2 regions of the Cedecea selenatireducens genome follow, and region 1 is predicted to be linked to the other one. Evidence: riboswitches for the same ligand, from Rfam matches in the RefSeq annotation. Region 1 holds a riboswitch; the other holds the start of a gene.
The links. A riboswitch is a leader RNA that binds a small molecule or an ion and turns the genes downstream of it on or off. The one in region 1 is predicted to bind thiamine pyrophosphate.

Region 1 (7,713 bases):
GTTTTTCTAACAGCAGCGGGCGGCTGGCGACGTATTCCAGCGTGAAATCCAGGCCACTGGCGTCGCCGTTTTCCGGCCCCAGCATATAGACATGGCGCTGCCCACAGCCTTCAAGGCCGATGCAGTAGAGCTCGCCGTGGCGGTTGGTTTCGATATCGAGAGACACCCATTTTAGCGGTGGGCGATATTCTGGTGCGGGCTTCAGGCGGGTATCAAGCAGCACGTCTCCCTGAGCATTACCGCTAAACCAGACCGGGGCGGTAATAAAGCGCTCCATCAGGAAACGCTCTGGAGGGCGAATATCCGCCTCATAGACCGTCACGCCGCCGTCACGCAGCAGTTTCTCCAGCCTCATCAACTGGCGGTGCTGCTGACAATACAAGCCGGCTACTGGCTGACGATGGAAATCTTTAAGTTCCAGAGGCGTAAGGCGAAACTGGCTTTCACTGGCCAGCAGGCGCTGAGCCTGAGCTAACTGCAGCTGGGGAATAAAGGCGACGGACTCCTGCGGCGGCAGACGCACCTTAAGCGGGCCATCGTCCGTGGCCAGCCAGAAATCGACTTCGGTACCGCGCGGGGTGTCTCGCCAGTGTCTGGTCAGCAGAAACCCCTGACGAGCTTGAGACACGCTGCATTCTCTCTCAGGAAAAGTGTTTCGATTATAGCGCAAAAGCCCGTGAGTTACTGCATTTATATACAGTATTGTCGGTGGTGCGTTGACGCAGAGTGCGAAAAGTCCGGAACTTTACCGTCTATTCTTTATTCATATAAATGAGACCTTGACGCCCATCACGTTAATTCTGGAGAATCGCCCGCTCGCTTACCGACGGAAAGCTTATGGAATCCTTGCTGGAACACTTTATTACACAGTCAGTTGCATATTCGCTAATCGCGGTGATGCTGGTGGCCTTTCTTGAGTCGCTGGCGCTGGTGGGACTTATCCTGCCGGGCACGGTGATGATGGCCGGGCTTGGTGCGCTGATCGGCAGCGGTCAGGTTAATTTTTATTATGCCTGGGGGGCCGGAATCGTCGGCTGCCTGCTGGGGGACTGGATCTCGTTCTGGCTTGGACAGCGCTTCAAAGGCCCGCTGCACCGCTGGTCCTTTATGAAAAAGAACAAGGCGCTGCTGGATAAAACCGAGCATGCCCTGCATCAGCACAGCATGTTTACCATCCTGGTGGGACGCTTTGTTGGCCCCACGCGCCCGCTGGTGCCGATGGTTGCCGGGATGCTGGATCTGCCGCTGGCGAAGTTTTTGCCGCCCAATATCATTGGCTGCCTGTTCTGGCCGCCGCTCTATTTTCTGCCGGGGATCCTCGCCGGGGCGGCGATCGATATTCCTGCTGACATGAAAAGCGCCAGCTTCAAATGGCTGCTGCTGGCGGTGGCGTTGCTGCTGTGGCTGGCCGCGTGGCTGTGTTGGCGCTGGTACCGCAGCGGCAAACGTGGCACGGACCGCCTGACGCGCTTTTTGCCGCGTTCTCGTCTGAACTGGCTGGCACCGCTAATGCTGGTGGCGGGCGTGGGCAGTTTTGTGGCGATGTTGCAGCACCCTTTGATGCCGGTTTACTGGGATATTCTGTGGAAGGTGCTGTCGCACTAATTGCCGATGCCCAGCAGCGTCGAGGCGTTTGCCTCGCCGCTTAGCAGAGTGTCTGTCTCGCCGTCCCACGCGATACGCCCGTCTTTTACCACGATGCTGCGCCCGGCGATTCTGGCGGCATCTTCAATACTGTGGGATACCATCAGCAGCGTCATGTTTTGTTCCTGACAAAGCTCGTCGAGCAGCTGCAGCATCTCCTTACGTAGCGCGGGATCGAGCGCGGAGAAGGGTTCATCCAGCAGTAAAACAGGCTGCTGACGAACCAGGCACCGAGCCAGCGCAACACGCTGCCGCTGGCCGCCGGAAAGCTGAGACGGCAGGCGATCCAGCATCTCCGTCATCCCTACGCGTGCCGTTATCTCCAGCAGCCGCTGCTTCTGAGCCTCATTGAGCTTCATCCCCGGGTGCATTCCCAGGGCGATATTCTGCCGAACCGTCAGGTGGCTAAACAGATTATTTTCCTGAAAGAGCATGGAAACCGGGCGAGCCGAAGGTGGCGTCCGGGTATGCTCCACCCCGTTAATGATAATGCTGCCGCTCGCGGGCTGCAGAAACCCGGCAACCAGGCTCAACAACGTACTTTTCCCCGCGCCGCTCGGCCCAAGGATCGCTACGCGCTCACCCGCCGTAATCTTCAGAGAAAAACGCATCGGTAAGTGCTGGTACAGCCAGGTTACATCAGTCAGAGTTAGCATCTCGCCCCGGAAGTTTTTCAATCAAAGTAAACAGCATAAAACAAAGCAGCAGCAGGAGCAGCGCCGTGACCGCGCCGTCCTGGCTACGGTAGGATCCGATCTGCTGGTACAGCCAGAAAGGTAGCGTCCTGAAATCTTCGTTACCGAACAGCGCCACCACGCCGAAATCGCCAATCGACAACACGCAGGCAAAGGCCAGCGCCTGAGCTATCGGGCGTTTCAAAGCTTTTAACTCAATGAGCCTCAGACGATTAAAGCCCCGAATATCCAGCGACTGGCAAAGCTGCGAGTAGCGCTCGGCGACGTCGCGCATGGGATTTTCGAGCACTTTTTGGGCGTAGGGAATCGCCATCAGGGCGTTGGTAAAAATCACAATGCCATCGGCAGATTGCGGCAGGCCCACGGTATTATTGAGCAGCAGGAAGAAGCCGGTGGCGAGCACAATGCCCGGCATCGCCAGAATCAACATGCCGCTAAGCTCAATGGCCTGGCCGGCGAAAATACGATTGCGAAGCCGCAGCTCACGAGCGCTCCACAGCAGCATCAGGGTTAGCGTCACGCTAATCAGCCCGGCGGCAACGGCAATGCGCAGCGAAGTCCAAAGCGCGTTCCACAGTGCGGCCTGCTGCAGTACGTTGCCCATGCTGCCATTAATGCCGTCCACCATTACCGCCAACAGCGGCGGTAGAAGAAGAAGCAAGGCCACAAGGATAAGCAGGGCGTCACAGATCTTTCTGCGCAGAGAATCCTGCGGATCGCGCCAGCCCTGAAGCTGGCTTACGCCGACAGGAATTGCCTTGCTTAGCTTCTGGCTGAGCAGCACCAGGCCAAGGCAACATGCCATTTGCAGCAGGGCCAACAGCGCCGCTTTGGCCGGATCGTAGTCGTAGCTTAGCGCCTGAAAAATAGCGAGTTCGATGGTGGTCGCCTGCGGGCCGCCGCCCAACGAAAGCACGGTGGCGAAGCTTGCGAAGCAAAGCATGAAAATCAGCGCCCCTACCGGAAGTATTTGCCTGCGCAGCCAGGGCCATTCGACAAAACGGAAAAAGTGCCAGCCCTGCATATTCAGCTGAGCGGCAAGCTGGCGCTGCTCGGTGGGGATGTTATCCAGCGCCTGAAGCAGCAGGCGGGTCGCCATCGGCATATTAAAGAAAACGTGCGCCAGCAAAATTCCCTGCAGCCCATAAGGGGAGAAACGCCATTCCAGACCAAGCCAGCCGCTTAGCGTTGCCAGCCAGCCTTCACGCCCGTAAACGGAGAGAATGCCGAATACCGCAACCAGCACCGGCAGAACCAGCGTCATGGCACAAAGCCGCAGCAGCGCCATTCGGCCAGGAAAACGGCGTCGGTACAGCGCCCGGGCTAAAAATATCGCCGGGAAAACGGAGAGTGCCGCAGAAAGAAACGCCTGCCAGAACGAGAAGCGCAGGACGTGCCAAAGGTAGCTGTCCTGCAAAAGAGCAAAGACATCCGTCTGCGGGGCGTTAAGCCACAGCGCCAGAAAAGCCGCCAGGGCTACCGCCACGATAAGCATCGCGGCAAATAGCCCTGGATACAGCCAGCCGGGTATTAGCGGCTGACGGCGCGTTGCCATTCATTAATCCATTCTGCGCGCTGGGTGGCGACCTGCTGAGGCGTAAATTCCAGCGTGGTTTTTGGTTTTACCAGCCCGTCGAAGCCAGCAGGCAGCGCCACGCTAGTGACCGGGTACATCCAGTTGCCGGTTGCAATGGTGTTCTGGAAACCAGGCGTGGTGATGAACTTAATAAACTTCTCGGCAAGTTCTGGCTGCTTGCTGTTCGCCAGTCGGCCTGCGACTTCAACCTGCAGATAATGCCCTTCGCTGAAGTCGGCCGCGGCGTAGTTGTCCTTCTTCTCTTCGATGATGTGGTAGGCCGGCGACGTGGTGTAGCTCAGCACCAGATCGGCTTCGCCTTTCAGGAACAGGCCGTAAGCTTCACTCCAGCCTTTGGTTACGGTGACGGTTTTCTTCGCCAGCTTTTGCCAGGCTTCCGGAGTTTTATCGCCATAGACTTTTTGCATCCACAGCAGCAGGCCAAGCCCCGGCGTACTGGTGCGCGGATCTTCGTATATCACCTTCCATTTCTGGTCGCCTTCAACCAGCTCTTTCAGGCTCTTCGGCGGATTTTTTAGCTTGTTCTTGTCGTAAACGAAAGCGAAGTAGCCGTAGTCGTAAGGAACGAAGGTGCTGTTCTTCCAGCCGCCGGGCACCTGTAGGGCGCTGGTTTCGACGTTAGAAGGGGCAAACAGTTTGGTTTGCGAGGCCGCGTCCAGCAGGTTGTTATCCAATCCCAGCACGACGTCTGCTTTGCTGTTCTTGCCTTCCATGCGCACGCGGTTCAACAGCGAAACGCCATCTTCCAGCGCCACGAATTTCAGTTCGCAGTGACAGTCGGCTTCAAACGCTTTTTTCACCGCCGGGCCAGGGCCCCAGTCGGCGGCAAACGAGTCGTAGGTGTAGACGGTTAATACGGGCCTGGCGAAAACGGGCGCGGCAACCAGCGCCAGCAGCGGCAGAAATTTTTTGAACACTTTGCACCTCAATAAAAGGGGGCAAAGGAATTGAGCGGAGTGTCTCAAATCCCTTCGCCGGCGTTATCCGGATCAGGTTCGACGGGTATTATCTCAGCTCGGACAAACTGTCCTGGCACCCCGTTGAGCAGGAGGGATTCTACTGACTTCCCCCGGATTGCGAAAGCTGTGTTACGAAAACGTTATGGACCAGGCGGAGCAAACCAGGCTGATTTAAAATCAAACCAGCCCAGCGTGTTCATGCGCACGCCGCGCATGCTGCGCTGCCCTTCAATGCGTAACCAGTGGTGAATCAACGGGATAACGTCATTGCGCTCGAGCATTTGCCTGCTCCATTCCGGCAGCGCCAGCGTTTTACTGTGCCAGCGGCGGGCATCGCCCTGCCAGTCGATCGGGATGCACTTTTGAATCAGAGGGACTTCATAAAGCTGGGCAAACAGGGAATATTCCAGCGGCATGGTGAAGTTCACGCTGTTCAGCCAGATATCGCTTTCGGCGTCGCCCTGATGCCACTCAGCATAATCGATCTCCTGAATAATCAGTTTCACGCCCTGCTCGGCCAGCAGTTCGGTCATGATGTTACTGATCACCCGATGCTCTACGTGATCGCGATAGTAGGTGAGGGTGATGCTTTCAAGCCCGGCAGGTTTGGCGGTAAGAGGTCCCGGGCGCGAGTGGTGCCAGCGCGGCAGTAGGCCATAGGCAGGGAACCAGTATTGCTGGTACTGCTCGGCAGCGCGGTAAATAAGGTTAACCGGCGAGAGAATATGGCCAATCCACTGGCGGACGCTTTCATGCAGGCCAAGTCTGGAGCGGCTATCAAACAGCAAATAGTAGCACCCCTCTTCCGGGCGGCTTTCTACGGCTTTCTCGCTGTCCGGCATGCCCTGAAGCTGCACGCCACAGCTCGACTCTTCACCCACTTCGGGCAAGACCCAGAAGTTAACCTCGTCTATCAGCGCCCTGAAGCCAAAATAATCATCAAAAGCGTGAATCTTCAGCTGGTTACGGTTATTCCGAGCGACGGAATAAGGCCCTGTACCGACCGGCTGGCTGGCGAAATCGGACATCGTTGTCCATTCGCGCGGTAGGATCATGGCGTTCACGCTGCCCAGCAGCCACGGCAGCCAGTCATCCGGCTGGCTGAGGTGAATATCCAGCGTCCAGGTCGTCGGCGAGGTTATCTGCGTGATGTGGGCAAACAGCGGCAGGGTGTTGATGCGCTGCAGGGAAGAGATGATATCCAGCATGTCCAGCTCACGGCCGTGATGGAAATGAATGCCGGGGCGGAGGAAGAAACGCCAGCGTAAAGGGGAAATTTGCTGCCAGTGATGGGCAATATCCGCTTCGAGTTCCCCATTTTCCTCATTTATTCGCGTCAGGCCGCTGAAAATCTGGCGGGCAATGTGGGTTTCGGAGCGCCTGAGCGCCGAACCGGGCAGCAGATTCAGCAGCGGGCGATAGTAAAGGACGCGAAGAATATGCCGGCCCTGGCGGAAGCTGCGCCCTAAATGAGAGATAAGCATCTGCCGCACCGCGGCCTTGTCGCCGACGATCTGCACCAGCTGATCGATTCGATCCTGTTCCAGAAGGTCTTCCGCCCGCTGCTGCTGGAGCGCCAGCCCTGTATAAAGGAAGGTGAGCTGTGACCGCTTGCCCCTCCCTGCTTCTGCCTGCCAGCTTAGCCAGCCTTTTTCCTGCATGGCGTTGAGTAAGGTCCGCATATGACGGCGGGAGCAGTTGAGCAATTCCGCTAAATCATTCAGCGTGGTTTCCTGAGGCTTGCCTTCGCAGCATTGCCACAGGCGGATGAACTGTTGTTGCAGACGAGATGAGGACATAAAAGAGGAACTCCCGGCGGAAACTCATCAATTTAACTTTCCCTATATTACGTCAATAATCATCAGCGATGAAGCGAGGAGGTGTTTATGAAGCGGTCATCACCTGCGAGGTTTTTCCAACAGTACTTTGCCGCAACGCAGTTTGTTTGTTCTGGATGGCTGGCTCGCCTGACGGTGGAGCAAAGACTAAGGATGCTCGAAGACTTGATGCAGTGGGAGGTTACAACCCCGATGCCCGAGAACGCCAACACGCCGACTCATGTGTGACTGAGTATTGGTGCTTTTACCACGCCAGCAGCTGTTTACTGCTGGCTTTTTTCGTTTAATCTTTACGCATTTAGCGAATACCTCTGACTACACCCTCCTTTTAAGGACAGCTCATGCTCTGGTTTTTGACCCGCGCACGTCGTTTTAACCCCGTTTATGCTGCCTTTATGGCCGTGTCTTTTATGATTGGCGTGGCCGGTGCGCTGCAGGCCCCGACGCTCAGCCTCTTTTTAACCCGCGAAGTTGAAGTTCGGCCCTTCTGGGTTGGTCTGTTCTATACCGTTAATGCGATTGCCGGGATCGCCGTAAGCCTGCTGCTGGCAAAAAGATCGGATAGCCGGGGAGATCGTCGCAAACTGATTATGGTTTGCTGCGCGATGGCGGTGGCAAACAGCGTTCTTTTTGCCTTCAACCGGCATTATCTGACGCTGATTACGCTCGGCGTGATGTTTGCCTCCATCGCCAATACCGCTATGCCGCAGATTTTTGCCCTGGCGCGTGAATATGCCGATCGTTCCGCTCGTGAAGTGGTGATGTTCAGCTCGATCATGCGTGCGCAGCTTTCCCTTGCCTGGGTTATCGGGCCGCCGCTTTCCTTTATGCTGGCGCTAAAGTATGGCTTCACCACCATGTTTCTTATTGCTGCCGGGATATTTGTTATCTCGCTGCTGCTGATTGTGTTTGCTCTGCCTTCGGTTGCCCGAGCCGAGCCCTCCGCCGAAGTGGCGATAACGGAGGTCAGCGGCTGGAAG
Region 2 (7,713 bases), on a different contig from region 1:
AGAAGCCTGATTGAAAACTCGACCACCCAGACCCGTGAAGGGATGGGCCTGGTGGAGAAAGCCAACGCGCAGATTGCCGGTATGATCGAAAACGTGCAGGAAATGAACACCATCCTCGGCGAAATCAAGCAGGCAAGCCAGGAGCAAACCGACGGCATTTCCCAGATCAACAGCGCCATTGGCATGATTGACTCAACCACCCAGCAGAACTCCGCGCTGGTGGAAGAGTCGGTGGCGGCGGCGGCGTCGCTTAACGACCAGGCAAAACAGCTGCGTGACCTGGTGCGCGTGTTCCGCCTGCAATAACCTTTCATCCCTCCTTTAAGCCAGCGCCCGCTGGCTTTTTTCATTTCTACCGTCTGCTTTTTTCGCTTCCGGCATGACAACATTCATCATTGTTGTTATGTTATAACATATCAATAATAACGACATGGTCGGTAAGGAGTTGCAATGTCATCGTTTACACAGGCCCACAAAGGGGCGAAAAAGCTGCCCGTTACCGTGCTGTCCGGTTTTTTGGGCGCCGGGAAAACCACGCTGCTGAACCATATTTTAAACAACCGGGAAGGGCGCAGGGTGGCGGTGATCGTCAACGATATGTCCGAGGTGAACATCGACGCGGCGCTGGTGCGTGAGGGAGGCTCGAGCCTGACGCGCACCGACGAGAAGCTGGTGGAGATGAGCAACGGCTGCATTTGCTGCACGCTGCGCGAAGACCTGCTGGTGGAAATTAGCCAGCTAGCCAGAGAGGGCCGCTTTGATAACCTGGTGATTGAGTCAACCGGGATTTCTGAACCGCTGCCGGTCGCCGAGACGTTTACCTTTGTGGACGACAAGGGTGAGAGCCTGTCCGATATCGCGCTGCTCGACACCATGGTGACGGTGGTGGACGGATATAACTTCCTTCGTGACTATGAATCTTACGAGAGCATTCAGTCGCGCGGGGAATCGATGGGGGAAGAAGACGAGCGCACGGTGGTTGACCTGCTGATTGACCAGATCGAATTTTGTGATGTGCTTGTCCTCAATAAAACCGATCTTATTAGCGACGAAGAGAAGCGCCGCCTGATGTCCATGCTGCATTCCCTTAACCCGAGGGCAAAAATTATTACTTCGGCGTTTAGCGAGGTAAGCCTGGACCAGGTGCTGAATACCGGCCTGTTTGATTTTGACGCCGCCGCACAGGCTCCGGGCTGGCTCAAAGAGCTGCGCGGGGAGCACACGCCCGAAACGGAAGAATACGGCATTCGCAATTTTGTCTTTCGCGCTCGTCGTCCCTTCCATCCGGCACGTTTCCAGATGGTGACCGACGGTGGGCTAAAAGGCGTTATTCGCTCCAAAGGCTTTTTCTGGCTGGCGAGTCGCCCTCATCATGCCGGATCCTGGTCCCACGCGGGCGGCGTGATGCGTCAGGGGCTGGCGGGAATGTGGTGGGCTGGTATTCCCCGTGAACGGTGGCCGCAGGACCCAGAAAGTCTCCAGCACATTTTAAACAACTGGGAAGACGGCATCGGCGATGCGCGGCAGGAAATTGTCTTTATCGGTATTGATATGGATGAGGCTGTTTTGCGTGAGAAGCTGGAATATGCGCTGCTCACCGATGCCGAGATGGCGGAAGGCCCCAAAGCCTGGGCACGCTATTACGATCCGATAGATGCCTGGTTTGACTGACCGAATGCCCGGCCGCCCGTTTGCAGGCGGCCGGGCTATCTGGCTTAGTGCAGTTCTACGGCGTAGTCGTCTACCGGGGTGATTTTCTTGATCAGCTTGTTATCAAACAGGAACTGTTCGTAAGCCTGGTAGCGTGCACGATCGAGTTTTGCCGGGTCAGCGGCAAACAGCGGCAGGCTTGCCTGCCAGGCCTGTTTGTTCAGCTCGGTATTCAGCTCCGCGTGGGCTTTAGCAAATGCCTGCCAGGTTTCCTGCGGATGCGCCTGCAGGTACTCGTTGCCTTTTTTCAGCGCGGCGAGGAATTTTTTGATCTTTGGCTCGTTGGCCGCGTTGCGGTTCGCCACGAAAATCAGCTCATCGTAGGCCGGGACGCCGTAGTCCTCGACGTTAAACACCGTCGGCGTTTTACCCTGAAGTTTAAGCTCCAGCGCTTCGATATTGCGATAGCCGCCGATCACCGCATCCACCTGGCCCGCCAATAGAGCGCTGGTCAGCTGGAAGTTAACGTTTATCAGCTTCATTTCTTCCGGCCTGATGTGCTCATGCTCAACCATGGTGGCAAGCGTCGCCTGCTCAATACCGCTCACGGAATACCCTATTTTTTTGCCCTTGAGATCCGCCGGCGATTTGATGTTTTGATCCAGCGTCATCACCGTATTCAGCGGCGAGTTTATCAGCGTGCCCACGCGCACCAGCGGCAGGCCCTGGTCGGCAAAGAAATGCAGCTGCGGCTGGTAGGTGATGGCCAGGTCGGCCTGCCCGGCGGCGACCAGGCGTGGCGGCAGGGCAGGGTCGGACGGTGGGATAATCTTCACATCCAGTCCCTCAGCTTTAAAAGCGCCTATCTGTTCGGCGACCATGATCGGCGCGTGATCGGGATTGATGTACCAGTCGAGCACCAGCGTCAGCTTTTCGGCGGCGGAGGCCTGGGCGGCAAAGGCAGCGGTGAGCAGCAGGCCACAAATCGTTTTTTTCATTTTAATTGGTTCCTTAATTAAGACGGTTATTCAGTGTTTTCAGGCGACCAGGCGATCAACCGCCGCAGCAGGACATCTACCGCCAGCCAAAGCAGAACGGTCATCAGGACTAAAATAAACAGCGCGGCAAAACAGACGTCGGTTTGCATACGGGCGTTGGCGTTGAGCATGACGTAGCCCAGCCCTTCGGCAGAGCCGACCCATTCGCCAATAATTGCCCCGATGGGGGCCACTGCGGCCGCCATGCGCAGGCCTGATCCAAAAGCAGGCAGCGCCGCCATCAGCCGCACGTGCCTCAGCTGTGCCCAGCGCGAAGCGCCCATGGTGCGGGCCAGGTCCAGATAGTCGTTGTTCACCCGACGCAGCCCGTCAAAGAACGACGACACCACCGGGAAGAAGATAACCAGTACGGCCATCGCCACTTTGGCGCTCATGCCAAAGCCAAACCACAGCACCAGCAGCGGAGCCAGGGCGAAGACCGGGATTGCCTGACTGGTGAGCACCAGCGGCATTAGCCAGCGCTGCAGGCGGGGGGAAAACATCATGCCCAACGCCAGGCCTGCGCCGAACAGCACGCCGAGGACAAGGCCGCTGATAATCTCTGAGGCGGTGACCAGCGTGTGCCAGACGAGATAGTCGCGGCCATGCCATAACGCCAGCGCCACCGCCGAAGGTGAAGGCAAAAGAAAGGCGGGAATATTGCCGAGGGTGAGCAGATACCAGAGCAGCAGCAACCCGGCGAAGACGGTCAGCCCCCGGCACAGGCGAGTAGCATGACTTTCTGAGGGTGACCTCATTCTGCGGCCCTCATCAGCTGTTGCAGCAGGCTGGCCTGGCTTTTCAGCAGGTCAACATCGTCCGGCGCGCGAGGCGGTTGCCCGGCAATAACATGCGTATCATCGATGCCCGCAGGCCAGCGGGACAGCACCAGCAGGCGGTGGCTGAGCCGACAGGCTTCCATAGGATCGTGGGTGATCAGCAGCACGGTGTTTTTTACCAGCAGCTCCGCCGCCAGATCCTGAATCGCCGTTCGGGTAATGGCGTCCAGCGCCGAAAACGGCTCGTCCATCAGCACTATCGGCCGCCGTTCGTAGAGCGTTCTGGCGATAGCTGCGCGCTGCCTCATACCACCCGACAGCGCGACGGGCAAAGCTTTGGCATAGCCCGCCAGCCCAACCTGCTCAAGCAAATGCGCCGTCCACTGGCGATCAACAGTCTCGCCACGCAGGCGCGAACCCAGGGCCACGTTCTGCTCGATGTTCAGCCAGGGATAAAGCAAATCTTTCTGCCCCATCCAGGCTATGCGCCCGGCAACGGGCTGGCCGTCGCTGCAGGTCACGTTTCCGGCACTGGCCTGCGCCAGCCCGGCGATAATCTTCAGCAGGCTGGTTTTACCGGCACCGCTCGCGCCCAGCAGGGCAACGAAGCTCCCGCCAGGAATATCAAAATTCAGCCCTTCAAAAATGGTCTGGCTGCCAAACCGCAGGCTGAGATCGCGAACCTGAATGCCCGGCGAGGTATGGCTTTCGGTCATGAGGCATTCAGCCCCATTTGCCAGAACGCGGATTCAAGCTGCGTTGCGGTGGTGAATATTTGCGAAAGCTCGGCGAAGCGGCTCTCTGCCCCGCGCTGACGCCCTACGGTTTCAAGTAGCTGAACAGCGGCCTGCACCCCGGCCAGATAGCCCTCATCGCCATAGTTACGGATCCAGGTGGCGTAGGGGTTGCCCTCCATTACCGTGTCGGGGCTGTGCAGCAAGCCAAGTCCGATTTCGGCATAGCCAGCCACGCAAGGCAGCAGGGCGGCCAGCAGATCGAGCGCGTCACCTGAATGGCCGATATCCAGCACGTAGCGGGTGTAATTCATGGTTTCCGGTGCTTCCGCCTGGGCGGCCATCTGCTCCTCGTCTAAACCCCAGCTTGCACACCAGGCCACGTGGAGCGGCAGTTCAGAAACTATTGCATTCAGAGAGGCGGTCGCGGCGCGCATTTCGGGCAGCGTGCGGAGCTTGCTCACCAGAAGGGCATAGGCACGGGCAAAGTGGATCAGGAAAAGGTAATCCTGGGTCAGATAGCGCTGAAATGCTGCTTTGGGCAATGTTCCGGCGGCAAGCTGCTGCAGAAAAGGATGATCGACGTAATCCTGCCAGTGGCGACCGGCCTGCTGACGCAGCCGTCCGTAAAGACCGTTTTCGAAAAGTGGGGTGTACATGGGACCTCCTGTGTAAGTGGAGATCCGGGCGCGCAGAGGTATGAACAGGCAATAACACAGGCGAAATTGCCGACCGTCCCTTCGCTGGCATGACCCAGATCAGGTTCAAAGGGTTCGGCTTACGCCATCTCAGCCCATACAGGACACCCCTCGGAGGTGCCTGTTATACGACATTTACTTTTTGATTACAATCGTCAGGCGCTGTGCCTGGCCCCGATCAAACCGGTGATTCGTTTAGTGCGGTATCTCAATATTTTGCTGGCGTTTGGGGCGAAACTTTTGTCACTGTAGGCCGATTACCCCGAGTCTAAGGACGATATCCGATGAAAAAGATTGGCTTTCTCTCGTTTGGCCACTGGTCGCCCTCCGCCCAGTCCGGCACGCGCTCTGCGGCAGACACGCTGCTGCAATCTATCGACCTTGCCGTTGCCGCAGAAGAGCTTGGCGCGGACGGCGCTTACTTCCGCGTGCATCACTTCGCTCGCCAGCTAAGCTCGCCATTTCCGCTGCTGGCAGCCATTGGGGCAAAAACTAAACGTATTGAAATCGGCACTGGCGTTATCGATATGCGTTATGAGAATCCGCTTTATATGGTGGAGGATGCCGGTGCTGCCGACCTGATTTCCGGCGGACGCCTGCAGCTCGGGATAAGCCGCGGCTCTCCTGAGCAGGTGATCGACGGCTGGCGCTACTTTGGCTATGTGCCTGGAGAAGGGGAAACCGAGGCCGATATGGCTCGCCGCCATACCGAGGTGTTCCTCGAAGCGCTGAAAGGCGAAGGCTTTGCCGAGCCGAACCCGCAGCCGATGTTCCCCAATCCTCCGGGGTTGTTGCGCCTTGAGCCGTTTTCTGCCGGACTGCGCGAGCGAATCTGGTGGGGAGCAAGCTCCAACGCGACAGCTGTGTGGGCCGCGCAGTCAGGGATGAACCTGCAAAGCTCGACGCTGAAAACCGATGAAACCGGCGAGCCGTTCCATATCCAGCAGGCGAAGCAAATCCGCGCCTATCGTGCCGCCTGGAAAGAGGCGGGCCATGCGCGTGAGCCGCGCGTTTCCGTCAGCCGCAGCATCTTCGCGTTAATGGATCAGCGTGACCGCAACTACTTTGGCGGCAGCGGCAAAGAAGGCGACCAGGTGGGCTACATCGACCCACAAACCCGGGCTATTTTTGGCCGCAGCTATGCCGCCGAACCGGAACTGCTCATTAAGCAACTGGCGCAGGATGAAGCGATTGCCGAAGCCGATACGCTGCTGTTAACCGTGCCAAACCAGCTGGGCGTGGACTATAACGTGCACGTAATCGAATCTATTCTGAAGCACATCGCGCCGGAACTGGGCTGGCGGTGAACTTCGAAGATATTGTGCTGAGCGACGCGCTGAATAAAGACCTGCATGATTTAAGCTGACGTCTGTATGTTTCCAGGCCTGCCGTGGGAGACCCGGCGGGCTTTTCTATTTTGGAAAAACAAAAGGCAGGCCTACTATTTTTGGTAGGTTATGGTTTTTATTTAGCGGCATTGAATCGTATTAGAAGAGGTTATTATATACGGCACATTACCGTACTGAATAAGCCAGATAACTGGCGTTTACATATAAACATTATAAAGGGATAGCGTTGTGTTGAAGAGACTGGTCACGGGGCAACTCAGTTTGCCGATGACGTTTTGGGGATGGGGTTTTTGCGGGGGATTTCTTCTTGGGCTCGTAGGTATCGTCGGGATACATGCCAACCTCCCTGCTCTGGTGCCGCTGAGCTATCTGCTTAAAATAGTGCTGTTTAGCGCGGTATTATCCGGCGTGACATGCATTCTTCGCAGAAAAATCACCGTATTTGGCGTGCTCGCATTTCTGGTTGTCCTCGTGCAGGTCGTCATGGGCGTCGTGATGGCCGTTGGGCTTTCTTCTTTGTTATTCCAATAACCCGTGGCTGTAGCTGATAAATCCAGGCGGTCACCGTCCTGCCATCAAGCGTGGTGACATCAATCTCTACACGATCGTAACCGGCCTCGAACTCATCCAGCATCGGCCAGTGTTCGTGCAGGTTGGGAGATATAAACAGATAGCCGTGCACCTCCGGGCCGTTCTTGTCCAGCAAGATGCCGGGAAAATCGGCGGCGGCTCCCCAACCTTTTTCATAAAAAGTCCCGTTCACGTAGCCAGGCCGCCACTCTCCGCCGATGTTCTCCATGATATGTGCATTAACATGGCCGGGGCGAAGCGTGCCGTAAACAAACAATGATTCCATTTTTCTTCCTCGTGCAGAGCAGCTAAATCAGGGGTAGGGAAGGGGATTTAACATACGGCGTAATTGGGCGGCTGGCAACGGGAAAGCCTTTCTCAAGTGTTTAGTATTTCTGGCTGACATTAGCTTAGACAACAGTTGACTGAGTATGTGGTTATGTGTGAGGTATACCTTCGCTGTTAGTGATAAATCATAATAATGCGCGCATGTTTAGATGATTTCGTTATTTAATTCGTAAGAGATATGTTTTTTTGTTGGATTGTTTTTATCAGGTGAAGATGTTGATGACTGAGTTATAGGATATAACAACCTGTACTGTATGGAATCAACATGTAAAGCACGGCTTAAGATACATTGGTCGATTTGGGGGTTTTATATAAATTACAATTAGAATAACCCCAAAAAAATAGCTAAGATACCGACATTCTGATGTTGAATGCCTCCGACCTATCATAGGCTGGATGCTCAATACGTCTTCAAGAAACCTGTGGAACATCTGCTATGAATGATAACGAAGATTCACTATTTAAGAATAATAGTCTTTCCCTTCAGCAAAAACTCGAACGAGCGCGCATGGAGCTTCTTGACTTATCTGCGCGTAATAAACTCCTAA

Region 2: linked by a shared signal. The riboswitch ahead of tenA (thiaminase II) and the one ahead of thiB (thiamine ABC transporter substrate binding subunit) in region 1 are both predicted to bind thiamine pyrophosphate.

The regions. Positions count from the first base shown of each region.
Region 1 covers NZ_JBHIKW010000003.1:41,890-49,602, reverse strand. Annotated here, with positions in the region: gene polB (DNA polymerase II) at 1-628, opposite strand, end outside; gene ACE38U_RS05625 (DedA family protein) at 838-1,605, shown strand; gene thiQ (thiamine ABC transporter ATP-binding protein ThiQ) at 1,602-2,300, opposite strand; gene thiP (thiamine/thiamine pyrophosphate ABC transporter permease ThiP) at 2,284-3,894, opposite strand; gene thiB (thiamine ABC transporter substrate binding subunit) at 3,870-4,853, opposite strand; TPP riboswitch at 4,885-4,986, opposite strand; gene sgrR (HTH-type transcriptional regulator SgrR) at 5,036-6,694, opposite strand; gene sgrT (glucose uptake inhibitor SgrT) at 6,782-6,961, shown strand; gene ACE38U_RS05595 (sugar efflux transporter) at 7,075-7,713, shown strand, end outside.
Region 2 covers NZ_JBHIKW010000001.1:400,816-408,528, reverse strand. Annotated here, with positions in the region: gene ACE38U_RS01940 (methyl-accepting chemotaxis protein) at 1-306, shown strand, start outside; gene zigA (zinc metallochaperone GTPase ZigA) at 451-1,671, shown strand; gene ACE38U_RS01930 (ABC transporter substrate-binding protein) at 1,716-2,648, opposite strand; gene ACE38U_RS01925 (ABC transporter permease) at 2,675-3,445, opposite strand; gene ACE38U_RS01920 (ABC transporter ATP-binding protein) at 3,442-4,182, opposite strand; gene tenA (thiaminase II) at 4,179-4,859, opposite strand; TPP riboswitch at 4,919-5,020, opposite strand; gene ACE38U_RS01910 (LLM class flavin-dependent oxidoreductase) at 5,183-6,205, shown strand; gene ACE38U_RS01905 (hypothetical protein) at 6,476-6,778, shown strand; gene ACE38U_RS01900 (gamma-glutamylcyclotransferase family protein) at 6,729-7,103, opposite strand; gene ACE38U_RS01895 (DUF3320 domain-containing protein) at 7,602-7,713, shown strand, end outside.